3 regions of the Ruegeria sp. HKCCD6119 genome follow, and region 1 is predicted to be linked to each of the others. Evidence: riboswitches for the same ligand, from Rfam matches in the RefSeq annotation. Region 1 holds a riboswitch; each other region holds the start of a gene.
The links. Region 1 has a riboswitch for cobalamin ahead of GS611_RS20495 (DUF4198 domain-containing protein). Riboswitches for the same ligand answer to the same signal wherever they lie in the genome.
Positions count from the first base shown of each region.

Region 2: linked by a shared signal. The riboswitch ahead of GS611_RS12670 (DUF1636 domain-containing protein) and the one ahead of GS611_RS20495 (DUF4198 domain-containing protein) in region 1 are both predicted to bind cobalamin.
Region 3: linked by a shared signal. The riboswitch ahead of GS611_RS16635 (aromatic ring-hydroxylating dioxygenase subunit alpha) and the one ahead of GS611_RS20495 (DUF4198 domain-containing protein) in region 1 are both predicted to bind cobalamin.

Region 1 covers NZ_WVQV01000018.1:11,968-18,227, forward strand. Annotated here, with positions in the region: gene GS611_RS20475 (energy-coupling factor ABC transporter ATP-binding protein) at 1-145, opposite strand, end outside; gene cbiQ (cobalt ECF transporter T component CbiQ) at 142-921, opposite strand; gene GS611_RS20485 (cobalt ABC transporter permease) at 921-1,496, opposite strand; gene cbiM (cobalt transporter CbiM) at 1,493-2,104, opposite strand; gene GS611_RS20495 (DUF4198 domain-containing protein) at 2,111-2,896, opposite strand; cobalamin riboswitch at 3,028-3,228, opposite strand; gene GS611_RS20500 (ROK family transcriptional regulator) at 3,350-4,474, opposite strand; gene GS611_RS20505 (sugar ABC transporter substrate-binding protein) at 4,727-5,746, shown strand; gene GS611_RS20510 (ABC transporter permease) at 5,855-6,260, shown strand, end outside.
Region 2 covers NZ_WVQV01000004.1:234,283-240,542, forward strand. Annotated here, with positions in the region: partial or broken gene GS611_RS21165 (GH1 family beta-glucosidase) at 1-447, shown strand, start outside; gene GS611_RS21170 (ROK family protein) at 424-1,482, shown strand; gene GS611_RS12660 (carbohydrate kinase) at 1,514-2,440, shown strand; gene GS611_RS12665 (D-lyxose/D-mannose family sugar isomerase) at 2,457-3,122, shown strand; cobalamin riboswitch at 3,222-3,419, shown strand; gene GS611_RS12670 (DUF1636 domain-containing protein) at 3,517-3,873, shown strand; gene GS611_RS12675 (ABC transporter ATP-binding protein) at 3,870-4,643, shown strand; gene GS611_RS12680 (ABC transporter substrate-binding protein) at 4,660-5,610, shown strand; gene GS611_RS12685 (iron ABC transporter permease) at 5,612-6,260, shown strand, end outside.
Region 3 covers NZ_WVQV01000008.1:151,354-157,613, reverse strand. Annotated here, with positions in the region: gene GS611_RS16645 (hypothetical protein) at 121-396, shown strand; gene GS611_RS16640 (hybrid-cluster NAD(P)-dependent oxidoreductase) at 413-1,495, opposite strand; gene GS611_RS16635 (aromatic ring-hydroxylating dioxygenase subunit alpha) at 1,501-2,754, opposite strand; cobalamin riboswitch at 2,836-3,040, opposite strand; partial or broken gene GS611_RS16630 (IS5/IS1182 family transposase) at 3,114-3,266, shown strand; gene GS611_RS16625 (hypothetical protein) at 3,568-3,792, shown strand; gene GS611_RS16620 (DUF3833 family protein) at 3,822-4,364, opposite strand; gene GS611_RS16615 (DUF3833 domain-containing protein) at 4,361-4,978, opposite strand; gene GS611_RS16610 (MFS transporter) at 4,975-6,198, opposite strand; gene GS611_RS16605 (hypothetical protein) at 6,198-6,260, opposite strand, start outside.

The DNA of each region.
Region 1 (6,260 bases):
TGCGCAGGAGCGTCGATTTTCCCGCACCGTTCGGACCCGTCAGAGACAGGCGCTGCCCGGCATTCAGGCTCAGGCTGGCCCCGTCCAGAACGGGTGGCTGGCCGGGGTAGGAAAAACAGATGTCTTCTAGCGCGATCAGTGTCATGCGAATTCCAGAATGATCAGACCCAGGCAGAGACCGCTGAAGCCAGCCGCAAACACAATGTCCGCGCGGGTCAGGGCAAATTCCTGAAGCAACGGCATACGCCCGGAAAACCCCCGGCACTTCATCGCGGCCAGGATGCGTTCCGATCTTTCGATCGCGCGCACAAGCATCATGCCCACAAGGTAGCCAAAGCTGCGATATGTGTGCCAGTTTGTTGCTGGCCGAAAACCGCGCACCTTCATGGCCGCGCGCAAGCGCAGGTATTCTTCCCGCAACACCTCGATATACCGGATCGTGAACATCAGCAGGTAAACCAACTTTTCCGGGCACCGCAGACGATGCAAGGCGTGACCCAGAGTGACTGGCTCCATCGTGCCGACCAAAACCATCAGGGACAGGATCACGGCATTGGCGGTCAAAGCAATCTCGACCGCTTTCCAGAAACCCTGCCAGCTTGCGGGGAATCCCCAAAGCGTGAACATCGGGGCTCCGGGCATGGAAAAGGGCAGCAGGACCAGCATGAACAGGATGAACCCATCCATCATGGCCATTCGCTTCAACGTCTTTCGCCACGGCAGACGGGAAACTATCAGAAGCGAAAGCGACACTGTCAGCGCCGCGCAAAGCGCGCCGAGGGATGACAGCGCCACGGTCACGACAGCAAAAGCAACCGCCATGACGATACGCATCCGGGGATCCAGCTGGCTGATCAGACCGTCCGGCCCGTCACCGGCTTCGGCCAGTGTTTTTTCTTGGTGCCCCAGAACGTGTGCCATCAGGACGCCAGCTTGCGGCGGGCCGCCATGTAAAAGCCCAGACCGAACAGACCAACGATGTACCCGATCCCGCCAAGGATGGTTTGCAGGTCATTCTGTTCGCGATAGGCCGCAATCTCGCGCCTGAGCGGGCGCAATTCATCACGCACGGCTTTGGCGATAACCTGCTGTTCTTCGACGCTGAGAGAAGCCGCCGAACCGCTGGCCGGTGTCAAAGCAGCCGAAGATGAGTCACCGTTTTCTGCCACGGCAACGCCCATGACCCGCGCGACATCTTCGGCAGACATCGTGACTTCGGCCACATGCCCGGCGCCAAGGTCGGCAAAGAAGGTGTGCGCCACGGCCGAGGTCGGCGTGTAGACAAAGAAACCGTCCGCATCCGTGACCGATCGACCCAGCTCGGCCCCGTCCGGGCCGGTGACAATGACCTCGGTCCCGCTTGCCATATCACCGTTGGAAAAGCCGATCTCGCCCTCGATCACGTCTCCCGACTCGAAAACGCCGGCTATGACCTTGTGCGCCAGGGCAGGCACGGGCGCACAGCACACAGCCAGTATGACAACCAGATGCTTCATGTGGTTGCTCCTCTGAAAAACAGTTCGGGCTTGACCTTGCGCGCCAACAACACGGCGAACCCGGTCAAAATCGCCTCGATGGCCATGACTGGAATATGGGCGAAGAAAACAAGCTTGGCAGCGGGCAGGAACTCATCCCCCGACAGCGCCAGGGAAATCGCGACCATGCCGGTTGTCGCCGCAATTGCAAATGCGCCGCCGACACCACCCCAAATCGCACCATGCAAAGGTGTCCCGCGCGCGATCAGACGACCGAACAGCATTCCGGCCACCACCGCGGGCAGGGCGATATTGACGGTGTTGATCCCCAGCACCGTCAACCCGCCAAAGCCGAAAAAGACCGCCTGTAACAAAAGCCCGACGAACAAAGCCGGGAATGCGGCCCAACCAAGCAGCAGCCCGGCCATGCCGTTGAGGATCAGATGGACCGACGACGGACCAATGGGTACGTGGATCAACGATGCCACGAAGAAACTGGCTGACAGCACGCCCGCAGTGGGGATGCGATCAAGATCCAGAGACCTGAGACCCATGGCGATCCCGCCCGCGGCGGCTATGGCGCCGCCAATTACAACTGGGTTGGAAAGGGCTCCGTCGACGATGTGCATCTTGGGTTACTCCAGATCCCAGGAGCGAATCCAGATGACCGCATCCTGGCTGAGTTCTTTGCCCTCATGTTCGGTTGCCGGACCGGAACCAAGTGCTGCGAAACCCCAGTAACCGGCATTTGGAACGCCGAACGAGAAATACCCGTTGTCGTCAGATATGGCGACCACCGCACCACCCGGCATCGGAGAGACTTTCGGTGCAGAAGCGGCCGAACTTTCCATGTCGGGCTCGGCGGCCATGTACTCGATCTCGATTTCGACCCCCGCAACCGGCTGACCATCAGCCAGCACACGGCCCGTGAAAGTCGAACCCGCGATGATGTTGGTCGGCTTGTTCAGCGGGATAATCTCGGTCGGCAAACCTACGGGATTCATCCAGTCGGTCGGCAATTCGTTGCGGTTCAGGAAGGCTTTGGTGAGCTGTTGGATATAGATGTCTTCGGATTCCTCGTAATAAGGCTGAGGAACCGTCACCAGCACATAGTCGCCCGACCGTTTGACCGGGACACTGCCTTTGAACGCCACGCCCTCGTTTTCCCCGCCGGTGAACCGGATAGGCTCCAACGTGTCCAGCAAATCGGTCTTTTCACCGTTGTGGATCACATAGAATTCCTGCGGCTTTTCAAGATCCATGACGTGGCCGTTCTCGAACGGATGCCAGAAAATCAGCTTGACCGGCACATCGCCCGGTTTCTGGATCATGGTATCGGTAGTGTATTCCAAAAGAAAATGCGCATCTGCGATGGCGGGAAGAGCCACCGCGGCAACGGCTGCGCTGAGCAGCGTTTTCATGAACAGTCGTCCTTGTCCCGTCGCGCCAATCCCGGCGCGAAATTCGTTTTGACTACGGGACATTCAACGCCAAATCACCCTTTCAGGCATCCTGGTACGACGCACATCCCGTCGCCGATTAGGAGTGCCCCTTATGAGGACACATGTCCGGCAGGTATCCTGACTTGCGGGTCAAAGCGTTGGACTGGCCTTCCCGGGGCAAACCCCAGTGGCGTTTCAGCCCTGCTCGCCGCTTACAGTTGCGGGTGCAGTTGCGGAATTGGGCCTGAGCCCGCACCGCATTCCCTATTGATTCCAGAGCAAGCCCCGGAACCGGACATGCCGAGCGGCATGCCAGACAACTCAGCCTTCCGTCAACGAAAATGTGTTACGACCATCGAAAATTATGAGCTCGGCAGTTTGCGAGAGTGAACCGGTTTGTGAAATATCCAAGGCAACAGGGTGATTTCACATCTAAGCTTCTGAAAGATACCTTTCCGACAATGGCAGGCTTGCCGCGCCCAGTGAGCGTGCATCCGGGCCCACGGTCCCTGCCAGCACCACGGGGTGCTCGAGACCGGTCAGGTTCAGCTCGGACAGTTTGTCTTCGACCATTTCAACCAAACGCGCCTTGATGTCCTGCGGCATCCAGCCGTCAATCTTCACGCATTCGAAATCTATCAGGCTACAGGATGAGACAATCGCATAAGCAATCCCGCTTGCCGTCCGTTTCAACCAGTTTTCCAGTTGAATTTTTGGCACATCCCAACGCTGGGTCGTTTCCCAAATGGAATGCGACGTTACCCCTGCTGTGGTGATTGCACGCTCGAGAACATACAGGCTGGCCACGTCGATAAGCGGTCTGACACCACCCGCACCATCCGGTACAGGTAGGGGGCCGATTGCGCCCGAGTTTCCACGCCCGGAAAAGATCGCACCATTGAGAACCACACCGCCGCCAATAAAAAACCCGATATAGAAGTACAGGAAATCCCTTGGTCCATCGGCCGGACCGAATACCAATTCCGCCCCACAAGCCGCAGTGGCGTCATTTTGCAGAAAAACCGGCATATCGAGGCGACGCGCCAGGTCAGCCTTCAGGTCTGATACGCGCCACGGGTCCATTTCTTCCTGAGGAACCTGAAGGGTCTGGGCCCAGTCCCACAGGTAGAACGGCATGGCAATTCCAAGACCCGCAATCCTGCCTTTGGCCTCGGGCGACATGGATGACATCATTTTCCCCAGACTCTGTATAGAAAACTCCAAAGTGGCTTTTGGCGTTGGATAGTCATAGGTTCGCCGCTCGCGTTGCCGCACATTTCCGACAAAGTCAGTCAATACCAGCTCGGTACTGCGGCGCCCGACCTTGAGCCCAAAGAAAAACGCACCATCCGGGTTGAGGCGCATGGGAACGGAAGGTTGCCCGACTTTCCCGCGGACCGGCTCACCGCGCAAAAGCAAACCGTCCTTCTCAAGCAGCCGCATGATGACGGAAACGGTTTGCGCCGACAGTCCGGTCATGCGCGCAATCTCGGACTTAGCAAGAGCCTGATGACGCCGGACAAGCGACAACACCAGCCGTTCGTTCCGGGCCCGCATCCCGCTTTGATTGGTTCCGCGCACCTCTGACCCGTGCAGGCCAATCGAATTTTTCCGAGATGAATTTTCCGGCACGACCACCCCTTTCCTGCTGAAGAATGAGAAAGCCCGCCCGCCCTGTCAATAATAAATAAGAGTGATTTATTTATTGACTCAAATTTCGAATCTTGTGATTGTTTCTTATGGGATCAGGGTTTTTGCCTGATCGCCTTCGTGCCCTGTACGGCACAGGAAAAACTGGGAGGATAATCGATGAAACTTGCAAGACTTGCGGGTGCTGCTGCGCTCGGGGTTACTGCCATGGCTGGCAGTGCAATGGCGGAAGGCGAAACCGTTTGTCTGATCACCAAGACAGACACCAACCCGTTCTTTGTCAAAATGAAGGAAGGTGCGACAGCGAAGGCGGAAGAGCTGGGAATGACGCTCAAAGCCTTTGCAGGCAAAGTTGACGGTGACCATGAAACGCAGGTGCAAGCCATTGAGACCTGCATTCTGGACGGCGCCAAGGGCATTCTGTTGACGGCCTCGGACACATCATCCATCGTTCCGGCCGTGAAGCAGGCGCGGGATGCAGGTGTTCTGGTTATCGCTCTGGATACGCCGCTGGAACCCATTGACTCGGCTGACGCAACCTTTGCCACGGACAATTTCCTTGCCGGGCTGCTGATTGGACAATGGGCCAAAGCCACGCTGGGCGACGCGGCCAACGACGCCAAGATCGCGACACTGGATCTTGCCGTCAGTCAGCCGACAGTGGATGTGCTGCGCAATCAGGGTTTCCTGCAAGGCTTTGGTGTCGATCTGGCGGACCCGAACGTAATCGGTGATGAAGATGACCCACGACTGGTCGGAAGTGATGTCACTGCCGGCAACGAAGAAGGTGGTCGCCGCGCGATGGAAAACCTTCTGGCCAAAGATCCCACGATCAACGTTGTTCACACCATCAACGAACCTGCCGCGGCAGGTGCCTACGAGGCGCTGAAAGCCATCGGGCGCGAAAATGACGTGCTCATCGTTTCCGTGGACGGAGGCTGCCCGGGTGTCCAAAACGTTGCCGATGGTGTTATCGGCGCGACGTCGCAGCAATACCCGCTGTTGATGGCATCGCTGGGTGTTGAGGCCGTCAAGAAATGGGCGGACGAAGGCGTGAAGCCTGAAAACACGCCTGGCAAGGATTTCTTTGACACCGGCGTGGCGCTTGTAACGGACAAGCCTGCCGAAGGCGTCGAGTCGATCTCGGTCAAAGAAGGCATGGACCTCTGCTGGGGTTAACCTGACCACCCGGAGGGCCGCAGAGGGCGGCCTTCCGCTTTTCAAACCACCCATTCGCCCGAAAACTTGCTAAAGTCGTCAGTAACCTGACGCTTTGGGGGAACCTTTATGTCCGATACTTCACGACGATCAGACGACTTCGAAGCCGCTGCAAAAGGCAGCCCGGAACAGATTGCTGAATTTGACGATCACCACCGCGGGTTTGTCGGAACGGTTCAACATTTTTTGCATGTGAACCCCTCTCTGGTGCCGCTGATCGTTCTAGTGGCTGCCATCGTCATTTTCGGGGCTTTGCTGGGCTCCAAGTTCTTCTCGCCATTCGCGCTGACCCTGATCCTGCAACAGGTTCAGATCGTCGGGATCGTGGCGGCGGCGCAAAGCCTCGTCATCCTGACCGCAGGTATCGATCTGAGCGTCGGAGCAATCATGGTGATGTCGTCGGTTGTCATGGGACAGTTCACCTTCCGATATGGGCTGCCACCAACGGTCGCAATCGTTTGCGGCCTTTTCGTTG
Region 2 (6,260 bases), on a different contig from region 1:
GTCGATTGGTGCGGGTTGAACTACTATACCCGAAAGTTGATAGCCCCGGCGGACACCGCTTGGCCCAGCCTGCAAGAGGTTACCGGACCGTTACCCAAAACGCAGATGGGATGGGAAATCGATCCCTCTGCCCTAACCCGCTTTCTTGTCAGAGCAAGGAAAGACTATACGGGCGCCCTGCCAATCTATATCACCGAAAACGGTATGGCGAGTGAGGAGCGCGTGCAGGACGATGATCGTATCGATTATCTCGACAAGCACCTTGCGGCCGTACTGGACGCTTTGGCACAAGGTGTTCCGGTGGATGGCTATTTTGTCTGGTCGCTGCTGGACAATTATGAATGGGCCTTCGGGTACGAGAAGAGGTTTGGACTGGTGGACGTGGATTTCGAAACACTTGCGAGAACGCCCAAAGCGTCTTTCATGGCGCTGAAATCCGCCCTGTCCGGGGGTCAGAGTGTCTCTCAGCCGTTAGCGCAACCATTCGGTGCCGTGCATGAGCATTGGAACCTGGTTGCGGATATCGGCGGTACGAACACACGTCTGGGCGTTGTTACGAACGGAGAATTGGCAGATCTTCGGAAACACCCGACGGGGACATTGGAAGATCTGCTCGAGGCGTTCCATGACCTCAGGGACGAGATCGGAACCAACCCACAGGCCGTCGTAGCAGCCGGAGCCGGGCCGGTCAGGGACGGAACGATTCAGTTGACCAACGCGAACCTGGATCTTTCGGAAACCGAGCTGACGAAAGCAACAGGAGCAGAGCGCACTTTTGTCATAAATGATTTCACCGCTGCGGCGTGGTCAGTGGCCGAGGTGACCCGGTCGGATGTTGCGGTCTTGCAGGGTCAGGCGACGCCGCCCGCTGGCACACGGCTGGTTGTAGGGCCCGGAACCGGGCTTGGTGTTGGTGCTTTGCTTTTTTCCGAAGGCAGGTATCACACGGTCTCCGGCGAAGGCGGGCACGTCGGCCTGTACCCGCGCCATCGCGACGAAGTTGATATCTTTGAGGCGGCACGTCGCATCGCACCGGGCTGTTTCTTTGGCGACAGCCTGGCGCTTGAAGCAGAAATGTTCCTGAGCGGAACCGGCCTGCCGATCCTGTATCAGGCGGTTGAATTGGCAGCCGGTCAGGCGCGGACTCAGGCGCGCTCTGCAAAGGACATTCTGAACGATGCCCGCAACGGCACCGATCTGGTCGCCGAAAAAGCAGCGCAGATTTTTACCACCCATCTGGGTGCTTTGATGGGTGATCTGGCGGTCACCTTGATGCCAGAGGGAGGCGTTTTCCTCGTCGGCGGCGTTGCCGAGAAAAACCGCTGGCTATTCAGCGACAACTTCAAGGATGCGTTCAACGGCGGCGGCCGCTTCAGCGACTTGCGCCGCTCCCTGAACCTTTACGTGTCTGAACAGGCAGAGTTCGGGATCATCGGCGCAAACAACTTCTGCAAGAACGCGCTGAGACAGCAACCAGACTGACCGAATTCTCTGTACCAAGAAGGACCAAGACATGATCCTGTGCTGTGGTGAAGCGCTGATAGATATGATTTCAGAACCGACCGCGTCGGGCGCAATTGGTTTTGTACCACATACTGGTGGTGCAGTTCTGAACACTGCCGTCGCGATGGGACGTCTGGGTGTTCCGGTTGGGATGCTGACAGGTTTGTCATCGGACATGTTCGGCCAGCAACTGATCGATGCGCTGAAAGCGAGCCATGTGGACACGACACATGTCATCATCTCGGACCGCCCTACCACGCTTGCCTTTGTGCAGCTCTCGGATGGACACGCGTCTTACAGCTTTGTTGATGAAAACACCGCAGGCCGGATGTTGCTGCCCGAGGACATGCCCGATCAGCTTCCCGCTGTCTCTGCCCTGTATCTCGGCGGAATCAGCCTTGCGTGTGAACCTTGCGCAGATGCATATGCCGCCCTTCTGCACCGCCACGGTTCCGACCGTGCGGTGATGCTGGACCCGAATATTCGCCCGGATTTCATCAAGGATCAAACCCGGTTTCGGACGCGTTTGAACCGCATGATCTCGCGTGCGGATATCGTAAAGGTTTCAGACGAGGACCTGGATTGGATTATTCCGGGCGCTGAATCCGAAGCCGCGAAAGCGTCTGTGCTGTTGCAGGCGGGTCCTTCCATTGTCATCGTCACGCGTGGCAGCGACGGGGCGCACGGTTACCTGGCGGATGGTTCCGAAGTCTCGGTTCCCGTGAAGCCCGTTGAAGTGGTCGATACGATCGGCGCAGGTGACACGTTCAACGCCGGCGTTCTGACCGAGCTCAGCCGCGCAGGGCATCTGACCAAGTCAGGTCTGCGCGGATTGACGGTTGAAAGCCTGCAAGCAGCCATGGAACTGGGCGCTGACGTGGCGGCCGTGACCGTTTCCCGAGCCGGGGCAGAACCCCCCTGGGCGCACGAACTTTGATCTGTGGGACGGCATGATGAAACGATCCGAAATCAACCGTATCAGGACCCGGGCACAGGCGTTCATTCAGTCCTTCGGTGCCGTGTTGCCACCCTTTGCGGATTGGTCGCCCGAGAAAATGCGCAGCCCTCTGGCCGAAACGATCCGCAGCCGCGGGCTGGGATGGGACATTACCGATTACGCCCAGGGCCGTTTTGATGAACTTGGACTGTTTCTATTCACTTTGCGCAATGGTGAGGCGAAGGATCTGAAATCCGGGCGCGGGATGCTCTATGCGGAAAAACTGTTGATCTCGAGAGAAAATCAGCTTTCTCCGATGCACCGGCATATCATCAAGGCAGAAGACATCATCAACCGGGGCGGCGGCGATCTCGTTCTGGAAATCCATGCGTCGGATCCAAACGGTGGCGTCGACCGCGACAACCCGGTGACGGTCCCAAGCGATGCCTGCCCTGTAACCTTGCAACCCGAAGAGCACTTGCGGCTGAAGCCGGGGCAAAGCGTAACTCTGATGCCCGGCATCTGGCACGCTTTCTGGGCCGAGCGCGGTGATTGCCTTATTGGCGAGGTATCGACCGTGAATGACGACCGAACGGACAATGTGTTTGAAAAGCCAATCCCACGGTTTTCAAAGGTTGAGGAAGATACCGAACCGGATTTTCTTCTTGTATCAGACTATTGACACCGTTCGGTCCGGGCTGGCGCAGCAGGATCGCTGGCTCAACCGTTGCAATTCCGTCCACCACCCTTTCGCCTGCCGCTTGACAAGTCAGGCGTAGCCGGACTAGCTGAGCGGGATGGTTCCGTAAGAGATGAAAATGGGAACACGGTGCGGCGCTGGAATGTGCCAAGTCCGTGACTGCCCCCGCAACTGTAAGCGGTGAGCGACGCCACTTCACCACTGACCCAAAAGGGTTGGGAAGGTCGGCCAAGCAACGACCCGCAAGTCAGGAGACCTGCCATCACACTATGAACCAACCCGAGGCGGGGCGTCTCGGAAGGAGGCTTGATGGCGCGTTTGCGTAATATCCGGGTATGTGCCCTCTGTCTGCATCTGGCAAACGACGGAGAAGGCAATGACCTGCTATTCTGATCACTACGTTCTGATCTGTTCAACATGTCAGGGGACGATGTCTGCCGAAGCCGCACAAGACGCGCTGGATGCCCGGTTGCCTGACGGTTTTGAAACCCGAATGGTGGCCTGCATGGCAGGTTGTGAACGGGCCATGACCGTCGGATTTCAGGCCCCGGGCAAAGCGCAGTACCTGTTTGGCGATATCACGACATCCCGCGATCTGTCTGCCTTGGTCGAATTTGCGATCCAGTTCGGCGACAGCGACGACGGCTGGACCAGTGCCTCGGACCGCCCCCCTGCCCTTTTCGCAAAGACCTTATCGCGAATTCCCGCTTTACCTTTCGGGGGGTCATCATGAGTTTTCTGATTGCAGAGAATTTGGAATACTACGCGCTCAATGGCGACATCCTGTTGCAGGATGTGTCCTTTCGTCTGGAAGAAGGATCAATTCTGGCAATCGCCGGGCCGAACGGCGCCGGCAAAACCACTCTGCTGAAACTGCTGTGCGGGATTGAACGGATTGCGTTGGGCGATGTTTGGATAGAAGGACAAAGCCTTCGGACCCTGTCCGCCCGCCAACGTGCCCGCTCCATTGCTGTGGTCGGGCAGCAGGAAATGCCCGACGGGCGGATGCGCCTGCAAGACTACGTTGCGCTGGGGCAAATCCCGATTCAGGGCGAACATTCGGTGACTCAGCACAGGGCTGATCTTGAACGGGTGCTGACGACGACCGAGCTGTTGCATTTTGCCAACAAAACGATGGGTCAACTGTCCGGCGGAGAACGTCAGCGCGCGCACATCGCGCGCGCGCTGGCCCAGAACCCGTCCTTGCTGTTTCTGGACGAGCCAACCAACCATCTGGACCCCGATGCCAAGGGGCACATGCTGTCTCTGGTCGCTGATCTGGGGGTAACGGTCGTCATGATCGTCCATGATCTGGTCATGATCCCGGAATTCGCCACCCATGTGGCGTTGATGAAAGCCACGCGCCTGACGGGGTTCGGGCCTGTTGGCGAAGTTCTGACCCCAGACCGGGTAAGTGAGACATTCGGCGTGGATTATCTGTGCTTTCAGCACGAAGGCCGCATGATCCCCGCACTGGACATCCGAAAACGGAAACTGTCATAATAACAGGAGCTTACATATGATGCAGAAACTCTGGCCGGTGGTTGTCTTCGCTGGCTTGGCAGGTGGCGTGGCAGCGGAAGCCGTCACCGTGGACAATTGCGGCGAACCGCTGGTTTTTGACTCGGCGCCGGAACGTCTGGTCGTGCATGATATGAACATGGCGGATATGGCCTTTGCACTCGGCCTTCAGGACGAGATCGTGGGACTTACCGGGATTTCGGGCTGGTACAAAACCAGCCCTGACTTTGATGCTCAGCGCGGCGACATCCCAGAGCTTGCCCCCAAATACCCGACGATTGAAAACCTTGTGGCCGTCGAACCTGATCTGTTTTTTGCCGGTTGGTACTATGGCATGAAACCCGGCGGAGATGTCACGCCCGACACGCTGGAACCCTTTGGTATCAAGACCATGATCCTGACCGAAAGCTGCGTGCATCTGGACGAGGATCGCCCCGAAGCCAGCATGAACCTGTTGTTTGATGACGTTCTGCGCCTGGGCAAGGTCATGCAGGTCGAAGACAAGGCCGAGGCGCTGGTTGCCGGCTGGAAGGACAAGTTGTCCGCCATTCAAGCAAAAACAGCCGATCTGGAAAAGCCGCGGGTATTCCTGTTGGACGGACCGGCCGATGCTCCGTTTACCGCCGGCAAGTTCGCCATTCCCGATGCGATGATCGCAGCCGCTGGCGGTGAGAACGTAACTCATGATCTGGATACCAGCTGGGGCCGCACGTCGTGGGAAGCTGTGGCAGCGGCTAACCCGGAATTTCTGGTGCTGCTCGACTATCAGTCCGGCAACGGCGCAGAGGACACTTTCCAGTTCCTCAAGGATCACCCGGTGATGTCACAAACGGACGCGGTAAAGAACGAGCGCTGGATTGGCCTGCGTTACGAAGAGCTGACTCCCGGCCCGGCAAATATCGAGGCGATCGAGAAGATGGCACAGGCGATGCACCCGGAGACCAACTGATATGGTCCAATTGGGCCGTTTGATAGTGCTGGGGGCGGTTGTTCTGACCGCCCTTTTGCTGTTGTCGATCGTCTATGGGACCACCCCAATCCCCGTGCGCGAAGTCTTTTCGGCCATCGGCCTCGGAACCGGTATGGTGGAAGGAGACATGTCGCCCTTGCACCGGATCGTCTTCGACCTTCGCCTGCCCCGCGCCCTGTTTGCCGCCGTGATTGGTGCGGGTCTGGGCGTCGTTGGTGTCGTTCTGCAAACAACGACGCGAAACGATCTGGCAGATCCGTTTCTGTTCGGTCTGTCCTCGGGTGCTGCTGCCGGCGCCGTTCTGGTGATCACCGTCACAGGGGATGTTCTGGGAATCTGGACGTTGCCGCTGGCAGCATTTTGCGGTGGCCTGATCGCGTCCGGCATTGTTCTGGCGCTGGTTCAGGGCTTGCGTACGAGCGCACCCGAAAAACTGATCCTGGCTGGTCTGGCGGTGTCCTTTCTGTTTTCCGCAATCACCAACTACCTTATTTTCTCTGGCGACAATCGCGCGGCTCATTCGGTGATATTCTGGATGCTTGGCGGCCTGGGACTGGCAAGATGGGAAACATTCCCGCTTGTCCTGATCGGACTGGGCCTGATCCTGAGCTATTCACTTTATCGCAGTC
Region 3 (6,260 bases), on a different contig from region 1:
TTTTTGAGAGCTTGGAAAGCTCGCACTCTTATGGTCCACTGACACCATGGACTATGATCTTGGCTTACAGCGAACTGCTTGTGTTTGGCCCAGCTGTGAACGACGGTCGAAGCCACGGGCTTGATCGAGGTGCCGGACACGCTTTGTGCCATCCAACACGACCTCGGCGGAACAAATCTCGAATTCGGCCAGCATGGTATCAAGCGGGATGCGATGGAAGAGGTCCACGCCTCGCACATGTCGAAACCCAGAGCAGACGGGCAGCTGGTTCTGCGTGAAGATGGCAAAGTTCTGAAAGGGCCGGACGTCCGGCAACCCAATCCGGCCCGGATTCTGCAACGGGCAGAAAAAACGCGCCGAAAGCCGCAGCGGGTGTCAGCCACGCTGCGGCTTTGATCGGGATGCGAAGCGCCTAAACCTCGACTTCGACCTTGCCGATCGGGTTCGAGCAGCAGGCCAGAATGTACCCCGCGTCGATGTCGTCTTCCGAGATCCCTCCGTTGTGGACCATGTGGACCTCGCCAGCGGTTTTCTTGACCTTGCAGGTACCGCACACGCCGAAGGTACAGCCTGACGGAATGTTCAGGCCAACCGAGCGGGCGGCGGCAAGCACCGTGTCGGTCTCGGCAACCTTGGCCGTCACGCCCGAGGTCGCGAACAGGATTTCGGCGCTGCTGTCGTCGTCCAGAACAACGTCATCCAACTCGGGCTGATCCGCCTCGGTTTCCACCGGCGCGCCGAAGCTTTCCTGATAATAGTTGTCCATATCAAAACCAAGACCGGCCAGCGCGTCGCGCACCGCTTGCATGAAGGGCTCGGGACCGCAGCAATAGACTTCGCGCTCAAGGTAATCCGGCGCCATCAGGCCCAGCATCAATTGGTTGAACTGCCCCTGATATCCCGTCCATGGGCGGTAGCGGTCCGGCTCTTCCACCACGAACTTCAGGTCCAAACCATCCGTGCGGCTGGCCATCTGTTCCAAGCGCTGGCGGAAGATGATCTCGGATGGCCGCTTGGCGCAGTTGATGAAGACAACGTCCAGATCGCGGCCTTCGTCCCACATGCAGGTGGTCATTGACATCATCGGTGTGATGCCTGAGCCAGCCGAGATAAACAGGAACTTGCGCGCATCGCTCAGTGCGTTGGTGAACAGGCCCGCAGGCCCAATGGCCTTGAGCCGCATGCCGGGTTGAAGATTGTCCAGCATCCAGCGCGTGCCGATACTGTCGGGTTGCGCTTTGGCGGTGATGGTGATCGACCGCGGCCGCGATGGCGACGATGAGATCGTGTAGGTGCGATACACGACTCCCCCGGGCTGGCCGGGCGCCGGAATCTCGAGCGTCAGGAACTGACCGGGGTGATAGGCGAACTGCGCCCCAGAGGGGGCCCGGAACGAAAAGCTGGCGGTGTTCGGCATCTCGGGCACGACCGAAACACATTCCAGCATCTCTCCATCCTGCCAAACGGCTGATGAAAGCGTGTCCAGATCTTTCATCAGACTTACTCCGCCGCCATGTAGTCAGGGGTCAGGCGGGCCGACACTGTGCTGCAATACCAATCCACGAATTGCAGTACGCCGGATTCCTGAATGGCTGAATACGGGCCGGGCACATAGGCCGGGCTGTTGATGCCCTGCTGGTTGTCCTCGACCACCTGACGGTCTTCGTCATTCGTGGCGACCCAGACTTCGGTCAGGCGTTTCACGTCGTAGTCAACGCCTTCAACCGCATCCTTGTTGACCAGCCATCTGGTCGTGACCTCGGTCTCTGTCGGGCTGATCGGCGTAACACGGAAAACAATCGAGTGATCGGCAAGAAAGTGGTTCCACGTGGTCGGATAGTGGAACTTCAAAAGCGATCCCGCATCCGCAAAGGGCGACCGGCCCAACCAGCGGCGCACGGCGGATTTCCCGTCCATCGTATAGCTCTCGGCGCCTTCTTTCAGCGGCATCCGCGCCAGACGGAATTGGCCGTCCTCGTGCAGATAGAACTGCGATGGCATACCCGCTGACTGGCACCTGTCGAAATGGGCTTGCATATAGGCTGGGGTTTCACCGCCTTCGATCCCCGTCACGCCCGGATCATCAGGGAAGGTCCGGCACAGCGCAGGGTGGTTGCCGCCGCAGTGATAGCACTCGCGATTGTTTTCCCAGACCAGTTTCCAGTTGCCGTTCTCGATGATTGAGCTTTCGAATGCGACCTTGGCATTCGCAAGATCATGCGGCTCAAGATACGGGCGCGCGATATTGGCAAACGTGTCAAAATCCGGGGCGACATCCGCCAGACAGATATAGACCAACCCGGCAAGCTCGCGGCAATGAACCGTCTTCAAACCATGCTGTCTGGGATCAAACTCCGGCCCCATGTCGCGGGCCCACAGCAAAGAGCCGTCAAGCTCGTAGGTCCATTGGTGATACGGGCAAACCAGCTTCGGCGCGTTGCCTTTTGCTGCCTTGCATATGATCGAGCCGCGATGGCGGCAGGTGTTGTGAAACGCCCGGATCTGGTTGTCGGCGCCGCGCACGATGATCACGCGATAGGCACCCACGTTGTACGTTACATAGTCGCCGGCTTTCAGCAGTTCACAGGCCGGAATGGCAAAGAGCCATTCGCGATAGTGGATGGTTTCCAGGTCGGTCTGAAAGATCTCGGGGTCGGTGTAAAAGGCCCGTTCCAGAGCATAGCCCGGGATTCGACGCGCCAACAGGTTTTGGACATTGTTCACTTCTGGCTCTCCTGCCGCGCCCCGCGGCATTGCTTGGGCAGATGACAGGGAGGAACCGTCCGGAGGCGCGCGAGGACCACGTCCGAAACCCGTGCCCCCACCGCCACCCGCGGTTTGACATATCTGCAAGGCTGGTTTCCGGACTTGAAAGGGGCTTGCACCCGGTTGCGACACCTTCCCGGGATCCTCGTCCCAGTGGTTGATTGTCGAACCTGACCTTCCTTACCGTTGCGGGGGCAGCGCCGGAATTCCACCGGCTTCCCAATTCTCCGCGGTCTGAGAATCAAACAGCGGCACCTCACGATGGCAGCCTACTTTCTACCTGCTTGGGCGCTGAAATGCTTGCGACATTTCCGGTTTCAAAACAGACATGGAAATTTTCCGGCTGAGTGGACGGCGCCGGGATCACGGTCCTTGGCACAGGGGCATGGCAAGCCCGCCAGCACGGCGTTCTGCAGGGGCCAGTGGGCTTTGCGATGGATGCGGCCACGTCTGACATCCGCGCCGTCAAATTGTCCCCCAGCCGTGACAGCGAAAGCCCGGCTGCTCTGCTCAGAAACGAAACGCTGCACGTCGCCTGAGCATGGCTGGAAAAGAGAGAGTCAGGCCAAGTGAAGGAGGTTTGCAGCAAACCCTTTTGGGTGAAGTTGATCCGTTTGGGATAGTGCTGGCTTGCCATGAGGCAGGTGAAGAAGGCGAATATCCGTCATGCGAGAGTTGTCAGTCCATCCTGTCAACGGACGGTAGAAAACCTCATTTTGTCCATAAAAAATTGTCTTTTTCGGGAAAAACCATTACGTTTTCCGAAAATGGTGGAAAACACCGGAGGCAGTAAGAGAGCAGATGCCAAAACCGAAAACAGGTGTTTTGCGGACAACAGTTCCTTCGCGCCTCATGGGAAAACGGGATGGTCTGTTTTTCCTCTGGGGGCAGATAGAACGCGCGCGCTTGAAGGTCGAGGGCGGCGAACGCGCCGAGGGCGCAGCCTCGGACGGGCCAAGGGCAAACACGGCCGGTGAGGTCAAGGGATCAACGACAGCATTGGTGGACGAGTTTATTTTCTACTGACTTTTGTGATGAAACCGGGCCTGACGGCCCTATTTCTTCTCGAAGAACAGGATGACTTCACCCAGACGGACGCCATAGCGTGAGACATACGCGCGGTTCAGCAGACGGTCGTCATCCAGCAGCCACATCCAGTCGTCGAATTTGACACGCATGGTCCCGTCCTTGATCGGCAGGTCGATCTTGTATTTCCAGTTGAACGTATCCCCGCGTTCAATCCCGCTGGCGGTGCCCAGCACGCCAGGCGCCGTACCGGTCCACGTATCCTCTCCGGTTTTGGTCAATGTCCAGATGCGTTGTTCCGTCGCGCCATCGTCGTAGACGAAGTCTTCGACCAGGGTCAGGGTTTCGCCGTCCCATGTTCCGTCGATATCAACCGTGAATCTGCGGGGGATATTTCCCAGAACATCCTGAAACTGACCGTAGGCCACTGTTTTACCCTCAAAAAACTCTTCCAGGTTCAACTGCCGGTCCGACAGAAACGTTTTTGGTACCTTCGGTTTGCTGGAGCAGGCCGCCAGAAGTGTAAGGCTTGCGATGGCAATGCAGGCGATGAAAGAGCGAAAGGTGATCATTGCAACGGCTTCCCTTCCAAAGTCGCGTCATACCCGTTTGACCCACTTGGATGCATCGGTTTCGATCTGGGGCTTGGACGCATTGTGGCGATCAGTTCCGCGACCTTGACGCCAAACTTGCGCATCTCGGACCGATTCATGATGACGCCGGTTTCTGTCAGGTACATCCAATCGGTGACATCCAGTGTGTGTCCACCAGCGTCATCTGGCAGAATGATACGATAGGTCAGTTTCACCGTGGACCCCGAGATAATGCCCCGACCTTCGCCCACGATATCATCCGCCATTGCCGTGAATGTGTTGCCAGTTCCCAGCGTCAGGTACCATTTGCGGGTCATCTGTTTTCCGTTGGAATAGGTGAAGTACTCGGTCAGCGTGCCCGAGTTGCCTTGCCATTCGCCGGACATGCGCGCGACAAAGCTGTTCGACATTTTGCCGTTGGGGCCATAGATCAGGCCCTCGGACAAGATCTCTCCGTTCAGGTGCTTTTTCAGGGAAAAATCTGGCCCGGTGCCACTGTAATCGGACGGCGATTGCGCGCGAAAGCTCAGCAGCCTTGCACGGATGAAGACAGCGGTCAGAAGGACCAGAAGGATGATGGTGAAAGCGTTCATTTGCTTGTGACCTCGGTGGGCAGGGTCAACACCATCCCGAACGCTCCGACTTTCAGGATGCAGGGCAGCACCGCATAGGCAAGATTGAGTGTATCCAGCGCCTGTGCTGAATTGGTTTGACCGGGGGTGAAACCGCTGCGTTCCAGCAGCGGCAGAGTGAAAAAGGCAGCCAGGGCGAGGCCCAGTTTGCCAGCGAAGGACCAGATGCCAAACGCGGCTGATGCGTTCAGCCCGGCCCGGGTAAGCACGATCGAGAACATCGCAGGCAACACGACCATATCCGCGCCCAACGCCGCGCCCGAGGCGAGACAGATCATTGCAAAACCCGCAAGGTTTCCTGAACTCAGTGTGGCAGCGCCGATAAAGCCGGCGATCGAGAGCGGCATGGCGATAATCAGAGTCTGTTTCGGGCCAATTTTGTTACTGAGCTTTGCCCAGAGCGGAACGCTCGCGCCTGCGCTCAGGAAGAACAGGATCAACAAAGGACCCGCCTTGCCCGGCAGTTGCAGCCGGTCTTCCACAAAAAACAGAAACAGGGTGGAGGTTATGGCAACCGGGAGGCTGTTGACCAAAGCCAGCGCAAGAAGGCGCAAGCCACCGGCCTGACCCAGACCCGCAAAGGACAGGCCTGATCCGGTGATCGGTCTGCGTCGCCAGATCGGGATCGTCAGTATCAGGGTCACAACGGACAGAAGCCCCAGGAACGCGCCGAATGCGGGGTAGCCTTGGGAGTGTGCCCCGAAAGCAACCAACAGGGCCGGAGCGCTGGCTGCGATGACCACTCCGGTCAACTGCCCGCCTTCACGATAGGCGGCCAGTGTCATCAGCTCTTTCGGATCGGTTCGCTTCGCCAGAGTTGCGCTGCGACCATACAGAAGGATGGTTCCCAGGCTGTATGCCGAGAACAGCAAGATCAGGATCGCGACCAGTTCCGGCACGCTGGCACCCTGCGGCAGATTGAAAAGCAGGGGAAACCCGATCGCCAGCCCCAAAGCCGCCATCGCGGCAAATGCAAGCTGGCCGCCGGGCCATCGGTCGATTGCCCAACCGATCAGCGGATCCTGCACCAGATCCACCAAACGGATCACCAGCAGCACCGTACCAATGACCCCAAGGCCAATACCCAGGTTCACGGCTGCAAAGCGCGGCAAGTGGATATAAAGCGGGATACCCGCCGCAGCGAGCATCAGCGCATAGAGACTGACCCGGGGATAGAGCATCACCGCCCCTGTAGCCTGCGCGTGAAGGACGCGGACCTCGTGTTGTCTCCCAAGAATACAGA